Regions from separate parts of the Serratia proteamaculans genome, predicted to be linked through region 1. Evidence: predicted binding sites of a transcription regulator. Region 1 holds the regulator's gene; the other holds the start of a gene.

Region 1 (10,217 bases):
CCGCCTGCCAGGTGTCCACCACCTGCAGCTCCAGCGCGTCGCTGGTTTTGCGTTGCAGCAGGTAACGCCCATGCAGCCGCCCAAGCTGGTTATTTGCCAGATACACCAGATGATCGAGCGTCAGCCCCTGGGCAAACTTGCGGAATTTGTCCCCCTCTTTGGAGCCGATGAGCTGGTTGAGATAGCTCCAGTCGTCGTACTGGCTCTGGCTTTGACTGATTTGCTCAAACAGCGACTGCTGATTGATGCGGCGTGCGGCATCGCTTTCTAACTGATTGCGCACCTCACCCTGGCGTAGCTGCAGGGTTTTTAACTGCTGTGCCAGCGCTTCCAGACTCTGGCTCAGGGTCTGGGGATCGACCTGACTCTCATCCAGCCCTTCAGGGCGCTGTTGTTGGTGCTGCTGCAGGCTATCTGTGGCCTGGGCCAGCAGGGCGCTGGCTTCAACCTGATGCTGTTGCAACTGCTCTTTACGCTGTTGCAATTGCTGGCGCTGGTGGTCATCCAACAGCGCGGCGCTAAAGGCGGCCTCGTCGCTGAATTCACTGGCGGCCAGCGCCTGTAGCCACTCTCGCTCTGCCTGCTGCAACCGCTCGGCCTGTTGCAGCAGTTGCTGCTGTAGTACGGCCAACTGGCCGCTCAGACGATCGCGTTGTTCCTGGGCTTTCTGCCATTGTTCGGCAGCCTGCTGGCTGGCCTGCTCACAGGCCGTCTGGCGGGTGCGCAACTGTTCGCGCACCTGCGTGATTTGCTGTTCACCAAACAGGGCCAGTCGCTGCGCACGTTGCTCACCAAGGGCTTGTTCACCCTCCTGCCACTGCTGCTGCAAGCGCTGCTGTTGCAACTGGGCTTCGGTGTGGTTTCTCTCCAGCAGGGTGAAACGCTCGTCCAGCCGCGCCTTGTCTTGTTGCGCCTGCTGCTGCTGTGTTTGCAGTGCGGCCAATTGGTCCTTGGCCTGTTGTACGGCGTGCGACGCCTGCTCGTGTTGCAGCAGAGCGGCCTGACCCAGACGTTCTTCACTGTCGCAGGCGTTCAGCCACTGGCTCAGACGTTCGGCATCCTGCAGGGCAAAATCAAACGCCAGCGGTGTGCTGAGTGTTTGCCACTGCTGCAGGTGTGCGGCCAGCTGCTGCTCGTCTTGCGCGATGAGTTGCTGTTGGCGCTGTTGCTGTTGTTGCAGGCTATCGTAGCGTGCCCGTAATTCGACGCCTTTCTTTTGTAATGCTTCGGTCTGGATTTTCATTTCTTCCAGACGCTGTGAGGTTTCTGACAGCTTTACCGCTTGGTATTGCTCAACTGCCGGATGCGCATTTGAGCCGCACAACGGGCAAGGCTCACCGGGTTGCAGACGCGCTCGGTCGGCTTCCAACCCCACGATCCGTTTTTCCAGCTCTTCTGTTTTTTCAACGTCGGCTTGATGGGCTTTTTGTTGTTTATATTGTTGACGAGCCAGTTCCAATTGTGGCTCTAACTGAGTTAGCTCGTTTTGGCCGACGTTTAACTCTTGCCACTGCTGCTCCAGCCGTTTGGCAATCTGTTGAGACAGCGAGGAGAGGGCGAATAACTGCTGGCGCACCGGACGCAGCTCGGCCAATTCGGTCTGACGCTGACGCAGCGCCGCCAGCGGGGACTGGGCTTCCAGCGCATTTTGCCGCTGTTGCTGCGTTGCCAGCGCGGCGGTGAGGCCGTTAAGCTTTTCCTGATGCTGTCCGGCCTGTACGGTTAACTGGGCTCGCTGAAGCTCGAGCTTTTCCAGCTCCGCTTTTTGCAGTGCGTATTGCTGGATGGCGTTAGTGCAGGCCTGTTGCAGTTCGGCCTGCGTTTTTTGCCACTGGGCGATCTGGTTATCCAGCGGAACCACTTGCTCGTCGATCACACGCTGCTGAGTCTGCTGGTATTCAACATGCGCCTGCAGTTGCGCGCGCGCTTGTTCTACCGCCTGTTGCAACGGCGCCATCTGGGCAAGCTGTTGCGCCTGCTGCTGCGTCAACTGTGCGATCTGTTGTTGCAGCGCCTGTTGATCGTGGCGGCAGCGGTTACGTTCGTTAAGCAGCGGTCGCAGTTTTTCTGCAGGTTCGCTGCGCGCTAACTGCTGCAGTTGCGGTTCGGCCGCGGCCTGTTCCTGCTGTGCCGCGTTCAGTTGGCGTTGGTATTCCTGCTGCTTGTGCTGCGTCTGTTGCCACTGCTGTAACCAGTTCAGCGCCTGCTGCTGCTGGCGGGTCTGTCCGCTAAGGGTATTTTCCTGCGTCCCCAGTTCAACCAACTGATTTTCCAGTTGCTGACGCTGTTCGTCATTCAGCAGTTCAATGCCGCTGGCACGTTGGTGCAGTGCATCCAGGTCGGCCTTGGCCTGCTTATGCTGTTCGAAAACCCGCTCGGAAAGCTGGCCGTAGATCTCGGTACCGGTCAGCTCTTCCAGCAGTTCGGCGCGATCGTTGGCGTCGGCATTGAGGAAGGCGGCGAACTGCCCCTGGGACAGCATCATCGATTTGGTAAAGCGGCCGAAATCCAAGCCGGTGATCGCGGCGGTCATATCCAGCTTGTCGCGCACTTTGTCTGCCAGGATCTTGCCGTCTTCACGCAGCGCCAGTTCGACCTTTGGTGCCTGCAAATTGCCGTCCGGGGCGTTTTTGGCGCGTCGTTGGCTCCAGAAAGCACGGTAGCCGACGCCTTTAACTTCAAATTCGACCTCAGCCAGCGATTCGGCGGTGTGGCGCGTCATCAGCTCGTTTTGGCTTGGCGTAACGTTAAGGCGCGGCGTTTGGTGGTACAGCGCCAGACAGATGGCGTCCAGCAGGGTAGTTTTGCCCGCGCCGGTGGGCCCGGTGATGGCGAACAACCCATTACTGGCAAAGGGTTCGGCGGTGAAGTCGATCTTCCATTCGCCCTGCAATGAATTGAGGTTCTTTAATCTCAGGCTGAGAATTTTCATTGGCTCGGCTCCTGGTCGTTATGCTGAACGGCCGCGACCACCTGCTGGAACATTTGGCTCATTCGTTGCCGACGTTCTTCAGCCATTTCAGGCTCCTGCGCCAGCCGCCGTTCGAACACCTCATTAACACTCAGTTCGTTTAGCGTTTCTTTGTCCTGCTGTTCAATCGCCTGGCGGCGTTGTTCTTTGCTGCGGCGCAACAGCACCACTTCTACCGGCAGCTGATCGGCCAGGAGCTGGATGCGGCGCTGAATGTCGCTAAGGTAATCCTGCGTTGCCACTTCGATATCCAGCCACACCGGTAATTCACCCTGATAATCGGCGAACTGCTGCAATTGTTGCTCGATCTGCGCCAAATCGCCCTTGATAAGCTGCATGGGCTGGAAGCTGGGGATCTCCAGCGTGCTGACCTGTTGCAGGGCACCCGCGCTGAAATCCACCATAAACACGCTTTTGGCCTTGCCCAACTCGTCAAAACTGAGGGGGATCGGCGAGCCGCTGTAGCGAATATGTTCGGATTTGGCGACGTTTTGTGCACGGTGAATATGCCCCAGCGCGATGTAGTCGGCCGGTGGGAAGGCCTGCGCCGGAAAGGCGTCCAGCGTACCAATATAGATATCGCGCACCGAGTCGGAGGTGGTGACGCCTACGGTGGTCAGGTGGCCGGTGGCAACAATCGGCAGGGGCAAGCCCAGCGCGTCACGGCGTGCACAGGCCGCCTGATACAGCGTTTGATAATGGTCGGCGATGGCCTCTTGCAGCGCCTGCTGTTTTTGTACCCCGGATTCTCCGGCGCGGCTGGTGAGCAAATCGCGCGGGCGCAGGAACGGGATGGCGCACAGCACCGCGCCCGGCTGGCCGTCGCGCTGATTCAGCACCAGGATTTGCTGTTCGGTTTCGCTCTGTGCGTTGGCAATCACGGTGGTATTCAGGCAGGAAAGCAATTCACGCGATTCATTTAAGGTTGCCACAGAGTCGTGATTGCCGCCCAACACCACCAATTGGCAGCCGGTGCGCTGCAGCTCGACTACAAAACGGTTATACAGCTCGCGGGCATAACTTGGCGGCGAGCCGGTATCGAACAGATCCCCGGCGACGATCAGCGCATCCACCTGCTGTTGTTCGATCTGCTCGATCAACCAGCGCAGAAAAGCCTGATGTTCGGCGGCGCGGCTTTTGGTGAAAAAATACTGGCCAAGATGCCAGTCAGAGGTGTGGATCAGGCGCATGACACTCCCAGGGCGATAGAGTAATGGCAGGGATTATAAAGGGAATATGATGTTTCTGCGTGACTAGAAATAATCGCTATGCTTACTGCCTACAACAGGCAGGTTTTTTCATGGCTATTTATTTCATAAATCTGTCACAAAACTGACGCATAATGGCGACCGCAATCAACTGTGATCGCTAACACATTGGCAGGATTGACGATGGCAAGACGCATACTGGTGGTGGAAGACGAAGCGCCGATCCGTGAGATGGTGTGCTTTGTGTTGGAACAGAATGGTTACCAACCGTTGGAAGCTGAGGATTATGACAGCGCAGTGACGCGCCTGTCTGAGCCGTTCCCTGATTTAGTGTTGCTCGACTGGATGTTACCCGGAGGCTCCGGCATTCAGTTTATCAAACATATGAAGCGTGAAGCGCTGACCCGAGATATTCCGGTGATGATGCTGACTGCCCGCGGTGAAGAAGAAGACCGGGTACGTGGTCTGGAAGTCGGGGCGGATGATTACATCACCAAACCCTTCTCGCCAAAGGAACTGGTGGCACGCATCAAGGCGGTCATGCGCCGTATTTCACCGATGGCGGTGGAAGAAGTGATTGAAATGCAAGGGCTGAGCCTGGATCCTTCTTCACACCGGGTGATGGCCAACGAACAGGCGCTGGATATGGGGCCGACCGAGTTCAAATTACTGCACTTCTTTATGACCCATCCTGAGCGTGTTTATAGCCGCGAGCAGTTGCTTAATCACGTCTGGGGCACTAACGTTTATGTGGAAGACCGCACCGTTGACGTGCATATCCGTCGACTCCGTAAGGCGTTAGAGACCAGTGGTCATGACAAAATGGTTCAAACCGTTCGGGGCACCGGCTACCGATTCTCAACGCGCTACTGATCGCGCCGCGCTGGAGAATATGCCGTGCTAGAACGTCTATCCTGGAAGAGGCTGGCCCTGGAGCTGGCCCTTTTCTGCCTGCCTGCCTTACTGCTGGGGCTGATTTTCGGCTATCTGCCCTGGCTGCTGCTGGCCTCCGTGCTGGCGGCGCTGGTATGGAATTTCTACAACCAACTCAAACTTTCCCACTGGCTATGGGTCGATCGCAGCATGACGCCCCCCCCTGGCCGCTGGAGCTGGGAACCGCTGTTTTACGGCCTGTACCAGATGCAGCAGCGCAACCGTCGCCGGCGTCGTGAGCTGGCGCTGTTGATCAAACGTTTCCGCAGCGGGGCGGAATCGCTGCCCGATGCGGTGGTGATGACCACCGTCGAAGGCAATATCTTCTGGTGTAACGGTTTGGCGCAGCATCTGTTGGGTTTCCGCTGGCCGGAAGACAATGGTCAGCACATCCTTAACCTGCTGCGTTACCCGGAGTTCAGCCACTATCTGCAACAGCAGGAGTTCTCCCGGCCGTTAACCTTGCAGTTGAACAATGAACATTACGTCGAATTTCGTGTGATGCCTTATTCCGAAGGGCAGTTGCTGATGGTGGCGCGTGATGTCACCCAGATGCGCCAACTGGAAGGTGCGCGACGCAACTTCTTCGCTAACGTCAGCCACGAGCTTCGCACTCCGTTGACGGTGTTGCAGGGCTATCTGGAGATGATGAGCGACGAAGAGCTGGATGGCTCGCTGCGCGGCAAGGCGCTGGGCACCATGCAGGAGCAGACCCGACGAATGGACGGGCTGGTCAAGCAGTTGCTGACGCTGTCGCGGATTGAGGCAGCGCCTAATGTCGAAATGAACGAACGGGTCGATATCCCGCTGATGCTACGGGTGCTGCAACGCGAAGCTCAGTCGCTGAGCGGGGGCAACCATGAGATTACTTTCCGGGTGAACGAGCAGCTCAAGGTCTTCGGTAACGACGACCAACTGCGCAGTGCGGTATCAAACCTGGTGTATAACGCCGTCAATCATACGCCGAACGGCACCAATATTGAGGTGAGCTGGCAGCAGACGCCAAATGGAGCGCAGTTCCAGGTCAGTGATAATGGGCCGGGCATCGCTGCCGAGCATATTCCGCGCCTGACCGAACGCTTCTATCGCGTCGACAAGGCCCGTTCACGCCAGACCGGCGGCAGTGGGTTGGGGCTGGCGATCGTCAAGCATGCTCTCAGCCACCACGACGCGCGGCTGGAGATCCTCAGTGAGCAGGGCATCGGCACCCGATTCATCTTTACCTTGCCTAACCGGTTGATTGTTCCCGCAGCTTTGTCAGAGAATGCGGTGAAAAATTAACGCGGAGAGGCTGGTATGAACCGAATGACCCGAGGGCTGTTGCTTTGCCTGGCGCTGCTGGCGAGCCGTGGCGCGTTAGCGCAGCCGGATGGCATGCTGTCCGGCAACCTGTCGAGCGTCGGTTCCGATACGCTGGCCAATCTGATGGCGCTGTGGGCGCAGGACTTCAGTCAGCATTACCCCAACGTTAATTTGCAGATCCAGGCCGCAGGTTCCTCGACCGCGCCTACCGCATTGGCGGCAGGTGCCGCGCAGCTTGGCCCCATGAGCCGCCCGATGAAAGCGGCGGAGGTGTCGGCTTTCGAACACCGTTATGGCTATGCACCGCTGGCAGTACCGGTTGCGGTGGATGCGCTGGTGGTGCTGGTGCATCAGGACAACCCGCTGCGTGGTCTTAACCTGCAACAGCTTGACCGGATTTTCTCCGCGACTCTACGCTGTGGCGAAAACCGACCGTTGACGCGCTGGGGAGAACTGGGGCTGAGCGGCGATTGGCAGCAGCGCACTCTACAGCGCTTTGGTCGCAATTCGGCATCCGGTACCTACGGCTATTTCAAACTGCGTGCGCTGTGTGGTGGTGACTTTATGCCACGGGTCAATGAATTGCCCGGCTCGGCCTCGGTGGTACAGGCGGTGGCCGGTTCGTTGAACAGTATCGGCTACGCCAGCATCGGTTTTCGTGCCAGCGGCGTGCGGCTGTTGCCCCTGGCGGAGTCCGGCGAAAACTATGTCATCCCCAATGACACCAACGTGCGCAACGGCAGCTACCCGCTGTCACGCTATCTGTACATTTACATCAACAAAGCCCCCAACCAGCCGTTGGAGCCGCTGACCGCCGCATTTCTCGATCGCGTGCTGTCCGATACCGGACAAAACCTGGTGAACCACGACGGCTATCTGCCGCTGCCGTCGGCCACCCTGAAGAAAACCCGCCTGGCATTAGGCCTGAAATAAACTTCTCCCGGGGTGCGGCCACGCGCCCAACATGAATTTCTCTCACTACCGATGAAATTTCTTCTATTGCTGCCCGGCAGTCGATATGACAGCATGCTGTTTATTGGATTTCTAGACGTCTGGATGTCTATCGTAACCCAGCGTAATAGTTCACACCGTAAATTACTGAGGCAAAGGCCCGATCTTTTGCCTGCCACCGGGAGTCATAAATATGTGCGATTGCAATCACGCTTTTCACGCTGACGTTGTCGGCAGCCTGTTGCGCCCTGAGGCGCTGAAAACTGCTCGCCAACAGTTCCAGCGGGATGAAATTAATGCTGACCAACTGCGTGCGGTTGAAGACGAGCAGATCCGTCTGGCGGTGGCCAAACAGAAAGATCTTGGCCTGGCGGTGGTGACCGACGGCGAATTTCGTCGGGCGTGGTGGCATTTTGATTTTCTGGAAGGGCTGGACGGCGTGGAGGGTTATGACGCGGAGCAGGGGATCCAGTTCAACGGCGTGCAAACCCGGGCGCGCAGTATCAAGGTGGTCGGCAAGCTGGGTTTTAACCCGCAGCACCCGATGCTGGCAGATTTTCGCTTCCTGAAGGCGACCGCCGGTGATGCGGTGCCGAAAATGACCATTCCCAGCCCGAGCGTGCTGCACTTTCGCGGCGGGCGCAAGGCCATAGACAGCCAGGTTTACCCGGATCAGAACGCCTATTTTGACGATCTGGCGCAGACCTACCGCGACGCGATCAAGGCGTTTTATGACGCCGGCTGCCGCTACCTGCAACTGGATGACACCGTTTGGGCCTATCTGTGCTCGGACGATCAACGGCGGCAGATCCGCGAGCGCGGAGAAGATCCTGATCGTCTGGCGCGTATTTACGCGGATGTGTTGAATGCAGCGATCGCCGACAAGCCGGACGATCTGATCATTGGTTTACACGTTTGCCGCGGCAATTTCCGCTCCACCTGGATCTCCGAAGGCGGCTATGAGCCGGTGGCGGAGATCTTGTTTGGTCAGGTGAATATCGATGCCTTCTTCCTGGAGTACGACAATGAGCGCTCCGGCGGGTTCGAGCCGTTACGTTTTATCAAACCGGGTAAACAGCAGGTGGTGCTGGGGTTGATCACCACCAAAAACGGCGAGCTGGAAAATCCTGAACAGGTGAAACAGCGTCTTGAGGAGGCTGCGCAATTTGTCGATCGCCGCCAACTTTGCCTCAGCACCCAGTGCGGTTTTGCCTCGACCGAAGAGGGCAACAGCCTGAGTGAATCACAGCAGTGGAATAAACTGCAAAGCGTGGTGAACATTGCCCGACAGGTTTGGTAGCGGCGAAAATCCCGTCCAGACCGCGCGGAAATTGGCTGTTTATTGGCGTTTTCGCGCGGTCATTCGCTTTAGGCTTCACGTTTTGTGAATGTGTCGCTCAAAAATGATACAAATCATGTATTGTATATTTATTGATAGCCACTATGATCGACTGGCCCTGAAAGATTATCTGGTCTATAACTCTGCTTTTTGTCATGCGCCTTGCCTTTCAACGCTATAAACGTTTAACTTAGCCTCCGTTGTCGGACTAAACCTCCATTTATAACTCTTAAAACTCTGCCCATCATCATGAGTGGTCACTTTCGAATAAGGACAAAACGCCGGACGTTATGCGTTTTCTGCTCTTATTGGTCTCGCGATGAAATGGCAAGCCGGCAACCGGGTGGGGCATAACGCCACCACGTATCGGGCACTTTTTTTCATTTGAACAGGCAACACGACATCGTATGAGTCATCGTTTAACGTCAAAAGATATTATCGCATTGGGTTTTATGACCTTTGCCTTATTCGTCGGCGCCGGGAATATCATTTTCCCGCCGATGGTCGGTTTACAGTCCGGTGATCACGTCTGGACCGCAGCTATCGGCTTCCTGATCACCGCTGTCGGTCTGCCGGTGATGACCGTGATTGCGCTGGCACGCGTCGGTGGCGGTATTGACGCCCTGAGCACGCCGATTGGCCGCCGCGCCGGTCTGCTGCTGGCGACCGTCTGTTATCTGGCTGTTGGCCCGCTGTTCGCTACCCCGCGTACCGCGACCGTCTCCTTCGAAGTGGGGATTGCACCGCTGACCGGTGATGGCGCCATGCCGCTGTTTATTTACAGCCTGGTGTACTTCGCCCTGGTGATCGCCATTTCTCTGTATCCGGGCCGCCTGCTCGATACCGTGGGTCACGTATTGGCACCGCTGAAAATTGTTGCGCTGGGCGCGCTCGGCATCGCCGCGCTGGCCTGGCCTGCAGGTACGCCAATTCCGGCGACCGAGATTTATCAGAACGTTCCATTCTCTACCGGCTTCGTTAACGGCTATCTGACCATGGATACGCTGGGTGCGCTGGTATTCGGCATCGTCATTGTTAACGCCGCGCGTTCCCGTGGCGTGAAGGATGCCAAATTGCTGACGCGTTACACCATTCTGGCGGGATTGATCGCCGGTGTGGGCCTGACGCTGGTTTACCTGAGCCTGTTCAAGCTGGGTTCCGGCAGCGGCGTATTGGTGCCTGATGCAACCAACGGCGCGGTGATCCTGCATGCTTACGTACAGAATACTTTCGGTGGGCTGGGCAGCTTCTTCCTGGCGGCGCTGATCTTCATCGCCTGTATGGTAACTGCGGTCGGCCTGACTTGCGCCTGTGCCGAGTTCTTTGCCCAATACCTGCCGTTCTCTTACAAGACGCTGGTGTTCATCCTTGGGCTGTTCTCGATGCTGGTTTCCAACCTGGGCCTGAGCCATCTGATCCAGATCTCCATCCCGGTGCTGACCGCGATTTATCCGCCGTGCATCGTGCTGGTGGTGCTGAGTTTCACCCTGCGTTGGTGGAACAGCGCACCGCG
Region 2 (10,217 bases), 880 kb from region 1:
AATAATCAGCAGCGTTTCACCGTCATCCATATGGCGTACGGTTTTACGCACCATCATTACCGGTTCCGGACAGCGCAGCCCCAGCGCATCAAGCGTCTGGTCGGCCTGGGCAAATAAGTCAGTCATGCAATTTTTCTCGGTCAAAAGCGATCGGCGAACGCTCGCCGCATCTCATCAGCGCCTAGTTTACGCCGGTAGTTTTTCTGCGCAAGATGCGTTAACGTTTGCGTTAAATTTAACCATTGCATTGGTTGCGCAAACGCGTATCATGCGGCCGCGCAGCTTATTTCGCTGCTTTGATAACGATACCCTATGGCTTTCAAGTTGCAGCTAGGCGACCAGCTTGAAAGACGACGGGTATCAATTTGGGTTCCCTCACCCCACTATTAAAAAGGCTACAACATGTATTCGTTTACTGCTCGGCAGCGCCTTACCGCGTTAGTCTGGCTATCGCTGTTCCATATTGTCATCATTACCTCCAGTAACTACCTGGTGCAGTTGCCGATGTCCATTTTCGGCTTTCATACCACCTGGGGTGCATTTACCTTCCCGTTTATCTTTCTGGCTACCGATCTGACGGTGCGAATTTTCGGTGCCCCGCTGGCACGACGCATCATTCTTTCGGTGATGGTACCGGCGTTGTTTATCTCGTACGTGATTTCCACCGTGACCTATCAGGGCGAATGGCAGGGCTTTGCCGCACTGGGTAGCTTTAATCTGTTTGTGGCGCGTATCGCCGTCGCCAGCTTTATGGCTTATGTACTCGGCCAGATCCTCGACGTTCACGTTTTCAATCGCCTGCGTCAGCGCAGTGCCTGGTGGGTTGCCCCTGCCGCCGCCATGTTCCTCGGCAATATCAGCGATACTCTGTCGTTCTTCTTTATTGCGTTCTACAAGAGCAGCGACGCCTTTATGGCCAACAACTGGGTTGAGATTGCCCTGGTGGACTACAGCTTCAAAGTGCTGATTTGCATGCTGTTCTTCCTGCCGATGTATGGCGTTCTGTTGAATATGCTGCTTAAGCGTATCGCCGCCCGCCAAGACAACGGCAGCCTGCAAGCAGGCTGACCCGTGTTATCATTGGCGGCCTGCATCGATCCGGAGGCCGCCATGACCATCACCACCCGCCACGCCACCTTCGAAGAAACTCACCGTCTTTATCAGCAAATCCCCGAATTCGGCAACCTGCACAGCCGCTGATGATGCTCATCGGCCGTCACTATCAGATTGTTCAACTGGAAAAGAAAGGCGAAGTGGCTGATTATCGGCTATTACTTGAGAAAACCTTGTGACAACATCAGCCTTGCATTTCAACGTGGAATAGGTTGCGATAAGGCAGTGAAACCCTACCTGAAAGGAAGAAGGAAGCCCAATGCGTAAAGTAGCAAAATTGATGGGTATCAGCCTGTTAGTGCTTGGCCTGGCGGCCTGTGACGGCGAAACCAAAGACACCAAGGCGTCGGCAGGTGATGCCGCAGCCAGCGCCCCAGCCGGGCAACAGGTGAGCTTGCTGGATGGCAAGCTGGCATTCACCCTGCCGGTGGGCATGGCGGACCAAAGCGGCAAGCTGGGCAATCAGGCGAACAACATGCACGTTTACGCCGACAGTACCGGCCAGCGCGCTCTGATCGTGATCCTCGGCGATAAAACAGCCGACAGCCTGGAAACCCTGAGCAAGCGTCTGGAAGATACCCAGCGCTCGCGTGACGCCAACCTGCAGGTGATCACCAACAAAGCCATCGACGTTAACGGCGTACCGCTGCGTCAATTGGACAGCATCATCACCAGCGGCGGCGAGAAAGCCTATTCCTCTATCCTGATCGGCACGCTGGACAACAATATGCTGACCATTCAGGTGACGCTGCCGGCGGATAACCAGCAGCAAGCGCAGAGCGAAGCCGAAGGCATCATCAAAACGCTGAAACTGAACAAGTAATCTTACTCTGGGCGCAGCCCGCTGCGCCCTATGCCAATGCCTGCGCCAACAAGGTGATCGGATGTTCGCAGCGCTTGCTGGTCGACATCTCGATTTGCCATTTGCAGGTTTCGCAGTCCGTGACCACCAGGTCCACCCCGCTTTCCTCTATTTGACGGAACAGCGACGCACCAATGCCCTGCGACGTCTCATAATTCTCCGATTTAAATCCATAGGTGCCGGCAATGCCACAGCACTGCGAATCCAGCACCACCAGCTCCAGCCCCGGTATCTGTCGCAACAGCTCCAGCGTATAGGCAGTCCAGCCCATTTTCTCCATATGGCATGGCGTATGGTAGGCCACCCGCAGCGGTGTGTGTTTCAGCGGTAACTGACGACCCTGATTGAGCAGGCGGTACAGATAGCGCGTCGCCAGCTCCACCCGCTCGCGCACCGCCGAGGTATCCACTTCCAGCAAATGCGGATATTCATCGCGCAGGGTAAAAGTACAGCTGGAAGAGGTCGCCACCACAGGGATACCCCGCTCCAGCACCGCCTCGTGCAGCGATTCGGCATTCACCCTGGCCTGTTTTTTGGCCTGGGCGATAAAGCCATTGGCGATCAGCGGCACGCCGCAGCATTTCTCGCGTTTCAGCAACTGCACGCCAATATCCATCGCATTAAAGACCTTGATCAGATCCTTACCCAGTTGCGGGTGGTTGTAATTGACGAAGCAGCCGTGGAAGAATGCCACCTGCTCGGCATAACGCTGTTGGGCCTGAGCCTGCTGGCGATACCAGCGGCGGAAGGTGCCGAACGAGTACTTTGGCAGTTCACGCCGATGGTCAATTTTCAGCGCCTTGTCGAGCAGGGCACGCACCGGTTTTAACCCGGTGGCGGCGTTCACAATCGGCGCAAACGGCGTCGACAGCGAACCCATCAGGTCGGTATGGCTGAGGATGGCGTCGCGCAGCGTGGGTTTGCTCTGGGCAAAGTCGGCACGGGCGCGCTGAATGATGTCGCCGATTTTGACGTCGGACGGGCAGGCCACCTCACAGCGTTTGCAGTTGGTGCAATACTTCAGCGCTTCGTCATACAGCGCCGGATCCTTCAGCCGCAGGCGCTCGCCGTCCGGCCCTGCCTGTTTGGGCCCTGGGTAGAGCGGATTGACTTTGGCCACCGGGCAATAGGTGGTGCAGACGGTGCACTTGATGCAGTTTTCAAAGCTGTTGTCTTTCTGCAGGCTCATGGACGCTCCTCCTGTGCCGCAATCTGTTGCGCGACGTACAACGCCCCAATCAGCGAAACACCCGCACCGCAGCCCTGCTGCAGGGGATCATAGCCGCCGGTCACTGCACCGATGGCATACAGGTTGCTCAGGGGCTCTCCCTGCCTTAAGGCCCGCAGCCGCTCATCGGTGCGTACCCCAAATTGCAGGTAAGGCTGCGGAGCAAACAGATTACGGTGGCTCCAGTCAGCGCGATCCGCCCGGCTGTCGACATCCAGCCCAAACACCGGCTCACGTATGCCCTCGAAGTCCGCCACCAGCCCGTTGCTGAAAAAGCTGCCGCTGGCCAACACCACCTGTTGCGCCAGCAACGGAATATCGGTGTGGTTGCGGGTATAGAGGCCGGTGACTCGCCCGGCTTCGATATCCGCCCGCAGCACGCTGTCACCCGGCATGAACACGCCGCCCAGTTGCTGCAGACGCGAACGCAGGGCCTGGTGCAGGCGCATGCCCAGTACCGAAGGCGGCAACGTCGGCAACAGACGGATCGGTTTACCCACCGCCATCTGCAGTGCTGCCAGTGAGCTATCATTTTCCAGCCCCAGACAGGCGGGCAGGAAGATCGCCTCGGCATCACCGGCCAATCGGCTCACCTCGTCCGCCATCGGCGTCAGGTTTTCCGGCAGATCCAGCACTCTGGCAATATTCACCGCCCGGAACTCACTGGGGTTGTTGCGCAGCCGGTCGAGCGACGGCAAGTGCATATAAGCGACTTCCGCCTGGATACCCAGGCTCTGCGTCAGGGAACTGGCGGCCAACTGTGGCTGAAAATCCAAAAATCCTTCGATGCCAATCACCGCGATACTTTTCCACGGCAGTTCGCCGTCCAACGGCGTGACCGGGATGGCCTGAGGACTGAGCCAGGTCGCCCGACGCGTGCCTAATGGCGTAACCCGCAGATGATTACGTTCACTGCTGCCCTGCAGGCTCAAACCACAGCGCTGCAGCAACTGAGCTGCGTCGTCCGACAGTGCCGCCACCCGTTCGGCACCTATTAGCGCATAAGGATGCCGTGGCGCCTGTAGCGCAAGCGCCGGCATTGCCGCCAGGGGTGAGGTTACCGGGGTGCCGTCGGGTAGCTGCGCCAGCAGATCCAGCGATCCGGATGAAAAATAGAGCGCGCTTTGGCCTGAGCTGACCACGGCGCAACGCTTACCCTGTTCCGCCAGCCGAATGGCACAGGTCATGCCCGCCAGGCCGCCGCCAATCACCACTACGTCAAATCGCATCATCGGCCTCCTGTTCCCCCCGGGCATCGAGCCCGCACAATCCCTGGTAAACCCAACTGGTAAATTCACTTTCACGCAATGCATCACCCCAGGCGATCGGCCTTACTCCTTTCCAACGTTCGTTGAGGAAATGCGATAGCTGATCGATCGACTGCTGCGGGGTGGTGACGTTAAAACGCGTCAGCAACCCGGCGGCACGGCAGGCGCAGAGTTCTCCCTGGCAGGTGCCCATGCCGACACGGGTACGGCGGCGCAGATCGACCAGGTTATTGACGGTAAGGGAGTTAACCGCATAGCGCACTTCACCGGCGGTGACCGCTTCACATTCACACACCAGGCTGTTATCCAGCCGATCGCCGGCCGGTACCTGACTGGCACGATCGCCGTGGCGATACACCGCCGAACCACGAATGCTGGCAGGCAGGGAAACCACGCTGCGCACCGTCTCTTCCGCCGACTGACGGGAGCCGGGCAAGGCTTCCTGCGCGGTGGTACAGGGGCTGTCTAACCCAAGCTTTTCACACACTTTATCGGTCGCCCATTGCGCCATCAGCCGGTAGGTCATCAACTTGCCGCCGGTAATGGTGATAAAGCCTTCCAGCCCGTCGCGACTGGCATGATCGAGCAGCACGATGCCACGGCTGACATTGCGACCGCTGGGGTCGTCATCGCTGGCCACCAGCGGCCGCACACCGGCATAGGCACGCAGAATACGGGTCTGAGCCAGTTCCGGCGCCAACAGCGCCCCCTCACGGATCAGAATGTCCACTTCCTGCGGCGTCACCAGCATGTTGTCGATCTGGTCATAATCAATGTGGGTGGAGGTGGTGCCAATCACCGAAATGGTGTCGCCCGGCACCAAAATGTCGGCATCCGCCGGTTTGCGGCAGCGGTTGATCACCATGTTATTGATGCGATGGCCGAGGATCAGCAGAGCGCCCTTGGCCGGGAACATACGAATGCGCAGATCGGCATATTCCGCAATCTGCTGGCCCCAGATACCGGCCGCGTTGACCACCACCTCGGCGTGAATATCGTAGTGGCGTGCCGATTGATGGTCGAAAACGCGCACGCCGGTTACGCGATCGCCCGCGCGAAGTAAACCGACCACCTGATGATAAGTGAGGATCTGCGCACCGTGCTCACGGGCATCGAGCATATTGGCGGCGGTCAGACGGAAGGGGTCGACAGTGCCGTCCGGCACCCGCACCGCACCGATCAGCGCCGGGTTGGCGGCCGGCTCCAGGCGCAGCGCCAACTGCGGGTCAATTGCTTCGGCTTTGATACCAGCGCTGTGGCAGGAGACAATAAACTGTTGTTGGTAGGCCAGCGAATCCTGCGGCAGCGTGATAAACAGCCCATCGGTACGCTCGATGCAGTGATGCGCAATGCGCTTGAGGATTTGGTTCTCTTCTATGCATTCGCGCGCCGACTCACCGTCGGTCACCGCATAGCGTGCTCCGCTGTGCAGCAGACCGTGGTTACGGCCGGTGGCACCGGTGGCGATATCGTGGCGCTCCAGCAGTATGCAACGCAGGCCACGACGCGCACAGTCACGAGCAATGCCCGCTCCGGTCGCACCGCCGCCAATGATGATCACATCCGTTTCGTTATCCGGTGAATGACTGCTCATGAGGCTCTCTCAGGATCCGTGATTATTGGCCTATTGAGCCACAGTCATTGGGGTCTTTGTTTGATAAGGAACAATAACGAACTATAAACGAAAACCAAATGTCCACAAAAAACCATGAATGTGATCATAATCACGATTTTTGGGCGTTTTTCTATTTCATAACGTTAACGAATCGCTCAAAATCCGCCGGTGTTTCATAAAAGTGTAACAATTGCGCCATTCATCACAGCGACACCAGGCTGATTTGACTAGGATGACGCTCGTTATGGAACAAAAAAACACCACATTCGATATCCGCTCAATCATCAAATGAACGTAAAAGGTCATATTGATGTGATAACTAGATAAAGCCATCGGAGGCGCTCATGTTGAGTATTTTTAAGCCGGCAGCACACATTTCCCGTGTGCCGGTCGACAAAGTCGACCCGCTGTACCGTAAATTGCGCTGGCAAATTTTTATGGGGATTTTCTTCGGTTATGCCGCCTACTACCTGGTGCGCAAGAACTTCACCCTGGCCATGCCTTATTTGATCGACCAGGGCTTCAGCCGCGGTGACCTCGGTTTCGCGCTGTCCGGTATTTCCATCGCCTATGGTTTTTCCAAATTCATCATGGGGTCGGTTTCTGACCGCTCCAACCCCCGGGTGTTCCTGCCCGCCGGCCTGATCCTGGCTGCCGCAGTGATGCTGTTCATGGGCTTCGTGCCATGGGCGACTTCGAGCATTGCGGTGATGTTCGTGCTGCTGTTCCTGTGCGGTTGGTTCCAGGGTATGGGCTGGCCGCCATGTGGCCGTACCATGGTGCACTGGTGGTCGCAGAAAGAGCGCGGCGGCATTGTTTCGGTCTGGAACTGCGCCCATAACGTGGGTGGCGGTCTGCCGCCATTGCTGTTCCTGCTGGGCATGGCCTGGTTCAACGACTGGCACGCTGCACTGTATATGCCGGCCTTCGGTGCCATTCTGGTGGCCCTGATCGCCTTCGCATTGATGCGTGACACCCCGCAATCCTGTGGCCTGCCGCCGATTGAAGAATACAAAAACGATTATCCGGACGACTACAGCGAGAAAGCGGAAGAAGAGCTGACCGCCAAGCAAATCTTCATGCAGTACATCCTGCCGAACAAGCTGCTGTGGTACATCGCCGTGGCCAACGTGTTCGTTTACCTGCTGCGTTACGGCATCCTGGACTGGTCACCGACCTACCTGAAAGAAGTGAAGCACTTCTCGCTGGATAAGTCTTCCTGGGCCTATTTCCTGTACGAATATGCCGGTATCCCGGGCACCCTACTGTGTGGCTGGATGTCGGACAAGGTGTTCAAGGGCAACCGTGGCGCCACCGGCGTGTTCTTTATGACCCTGGTGACCATCGCTACCGTGGTTTACTGGCTCAACCCGGTCGGTAACCCTGGCATCGATATGGCCTGTATGATCACCATCGGTTTCCTGATTTACGGCCCGGTAATGTTGATCGGTCTGCACGCACTGGAACTGGCGCCGAAGAAAGCGGCCGGTACCGCTGCGGGCTTTACCGGTCTGTTCGGTTATCTGGGCGGTTCGGTCGCAGCCAGCGCCATTGTCGGCTACACCGTTGACTACTTCGGTTGGGACGGTGGCTTTATGGTGATGATTGGCGGCAGCGTCGGCGCAGTATTGTTGCTGTTGTTGACCATGCTGAGCGAGAAAAAACACCACGCGGAAATCGCTGCCAACAAACGCGGTTAAGCGTCATACAACTTTCGCATTATTTAAAGGCCGCGCTGCGGCCTTTTTACTACCCCTGCCCCTACAACATGGAGAACAACAGAATGCGGACTCAAGTCAAAGCCCTGCTGACAGGGATTATCCTGGCCACCTCAATGGTCAGCGCCGCACAGGCCGCCGACAAGGTGGTGATCGCCCACCGGGGTGCCAGCGGTTATCTGCCGGAACACACTCTGCCGGCGAAGGCCATGGCCTACGCGCAGGGTGCGGACTTCCTCGAGCAGGATCTGGTGATGACCAAGGACAACGAGCTGGTGGTTTTGCATGACCACTATCTCGATCGCGTCACCGACGTAGCCGAACGCTTCCCGGACCGCGCCCGTAAGGACGGCCGCTATTACGCCATCGACTTTACGCTGGCAGAAATCAAATCGTTGAAGTTCACCGAAGGCTTTGAGATCGAAAACGGTAAAAAAGTGCAGGGCTACCCTGGCCGTTTCCCGATGGGCAAATCCGACTTCCGCGTCCATACCTTCCAGGAAGAGATCGAGTTTGTGCAGGGGCTGAACCATTCAACCGGCAAAAACATCGGTATTTACCCGGAAATCAAAGCGCCGTGGTTCCACAAGCAGGAAGGCAAGGATATTTCCAGCAAAGTGCTGGCGGTGCTGAAGCAGTACGGTTATACCGGCAAGGGCGACAACGTTTATCTGCAATGCTTTGACGCCAACGAGCTGAAGCGGATTAAAACCGAGCTGGAGCCGAAGATGGGCATGGATCTGAAGCTGATCCAGCTGATCGCCTATAACAAATGGCAGGAAACCTATGAGCAGAAGGCCGACGGCAAGTGGGTGGAATACGACTATGACTGGATGTTCAAACCGGGTGCGATGAAGCAGATTGCCCAGTACGCCGATGGCATCGGGCCGGACTACCATATGCTGGTCGTGGCAGAGAAATCCAAGCCGGGCAAGGTGGTGCTGACCGACATGGTGAAAGAAGCCCATGCCAATAAGCTGGCGGTACACCCCTTCACCATCCGTGCCGATGCACTGCCGAACTACGTCACCGACGTGAATCAACTGTATGACGTGATTTACAACCAGGCAGGCGTTGACGGCGTGTTCACCGACTTCCCTGACAAAGGTGTGCAATTCCTGCAAAAGCAGGGCCAGCACAAGTAATTGCAAGGTGCCCTTATCGTTAATTGATACCCAATGGATTTCGCGTTGCAGCTAGACGGCAAGCACGTGAATCCCCAGGAGCTTACTCAAGTAAGTGACTGGGGTAAACGCGCGTAGCCAACAACGCTGCGGCGCGAAAGACAAAGGGTATATCAGGCGATGAACATCTTGCGCAGGTAGTGCGGCACCGCATCGTCGACGTTGGAGCCAATCACTTCCAGTTCCGGCAGCTTGTCCTTCAGACGCTGATGCGCGTCGCGCATGATGCAGCCTTTGCCGGCCATCGACAGCATTTCCAGATCATTCATACCGTCACCGAAGGCAATGCACTCTTTCAGCGTATATCCGATGATCTTGGCCACTTCTTCCAGCGCGTGGCCTTTTGATACGCCACCCGCCATCACTTCCAGACAGGTTGGGAACGAGAAACTGACGTTAACCCGATCGCCCCAACGCGCATTGATGGCATCTTCCAGCGGCAGCAGCTTTTCATGATCTTCACAGGTGAAGTACACCTTGCACACGCCGTCGGTTTCCAGCAGGCCCGGCTCGAACAATTGGTACTGGAAAACAGATTCGCGGAAGAACTCTTTCTGTTCCGGGCTTTCGCGGTTAATGAACCAGTCGTCATTACGGTAAACGTTGGTGGTGATGTCCGGATCGTTATGCAGCATACCGTAGAGATCGCGGGCGATGTCTTCGGCCAGGTTGTGGCTGAAAATCAGCTCACCGTCGGTATTGTGCACGCGAGCGCCGTTGGAGGTGATCATAAAGGCGCTGATATCGAGGTTATCGCGGATCTGCGCAACGTCGATGTGATGACGGCCGGTAGCAAAGACAAAATGCACGCCGCGCTGGGTCAGCAGCTTCAACGTCTCTTTGGCGTAAGGTGACAGAGTGTGGTCGGGTGATAGCAGCGTGCCATCTAAATCGGAAGCGACGACGTGATACATAGCGGTAATTTCTAACCTCTAATGGTGTGGTCGGCGGTTGGGGTACCACCTAAATGTTGAGCAAAGAAACGCAGGATTGCGTTCAATGCTTCGGCGCGCATCGCGTCCCGCTCAAACAGGATCTCATGCCGTGCACCTTCGATAACCTGCGGTTTTCCCCCTTCACAGGGATGGCCCGCGTCTGACAATGCCTGACAAAAAGCCTGATGGGAACGGTTGTCGACCACCCGATCCTCACCGGCCTGCAATAATAATAGCGGCGTGGTAATTTTAGCCGCCTGGGCGATGATTTCTCGCCCGGCCTGAAGGCTTTCC

The links. Region 1 encodes PhoB, which activates phosphate uptake and scavenging genes when phosphate is short. Its sites were predicted from a motif close to CTGTCATAAAACTGNCNNAT; they were not measured.
Region 2: the regulator PhoB is predicted to act here: its motif matches at 6,257-6,276, upstream of glpT (glycerol-3-phosphate transporter).

Annotation. Positions count from the first base shown of each region.
Region 1 covers NZ_OX461105.1:1,071,575-1,081,791, forward strand. The annotation lists gene sbcC (exonuclease subunit SbcC) at 1-2,932, opposite strand, end outside; gene sbcD (exonuclease subunit SbcD) at 2,929-4,161, opposite strand; gene phoB (phosphate response regulator transcription factor PhoB) at 4,363-5,052, shown strand; gene phoR (phosphate regulon sensor histidine kinase PhoR) at 5,077-6,393, shown strand; gene QOT07_RS05005 (PstS family phosphate ABC transporter substrate-binding protein) at 6,409-7,347, shown strand; gene QOT07_RS05010 (cobalamin-independent methionine synthase II family protein) at 7,559-8,665, shown strand; gene brnQ (branched-chain amino acid transport system II carrier protein) at 9,112-10,217, shown strand, end outside.
Region 2 covers NZ_OX461105.1:194,908-205,124, reverse strand. The annotation lists gene tusA (sulfurtransferase TusA) at 1-126, opposite strand, end outside; gene QOT07_RS00915 (7-cyano-7-deazaguanine/7-aminomethyl-7-deazaguanine transporter) at 403-1,068, shown strand; gene QOT07_RS25880 (hypothetical protein) at 1,072-1,200, shown strand; gene QOT07_RS00905 (DcrB family lipoprotein) at 1,373-1,936, shown strand; gene glpC (anaerobic glycerol-3-phosphate dehydrogenase subunit GlpC) at 1,965-3,164, opposite strand; gene glpB (glycerol-3-phosphate dehydrogenase subunit GlpB) at 3,161-4,432, opposite strand; gene glpA (anaerobic glycerol-3-phosphate dehydrogenase subunit A) at 4,422-6,065, opposite strand; gene glpT (glycerol-3-phosphate transporter) at 6,431-7,786, shown strand; gene glpQ (glycerophosphodiester phosphodiesterase) at 7,870-8,949, shown strand; gene yigL (sugar/pyridoxal phosphate phosphatase YigL) at 9,102-9,902, opposite strand; gene pldB (lysophospholipase L2) at 9,914-10,217, opposite strand, start outside.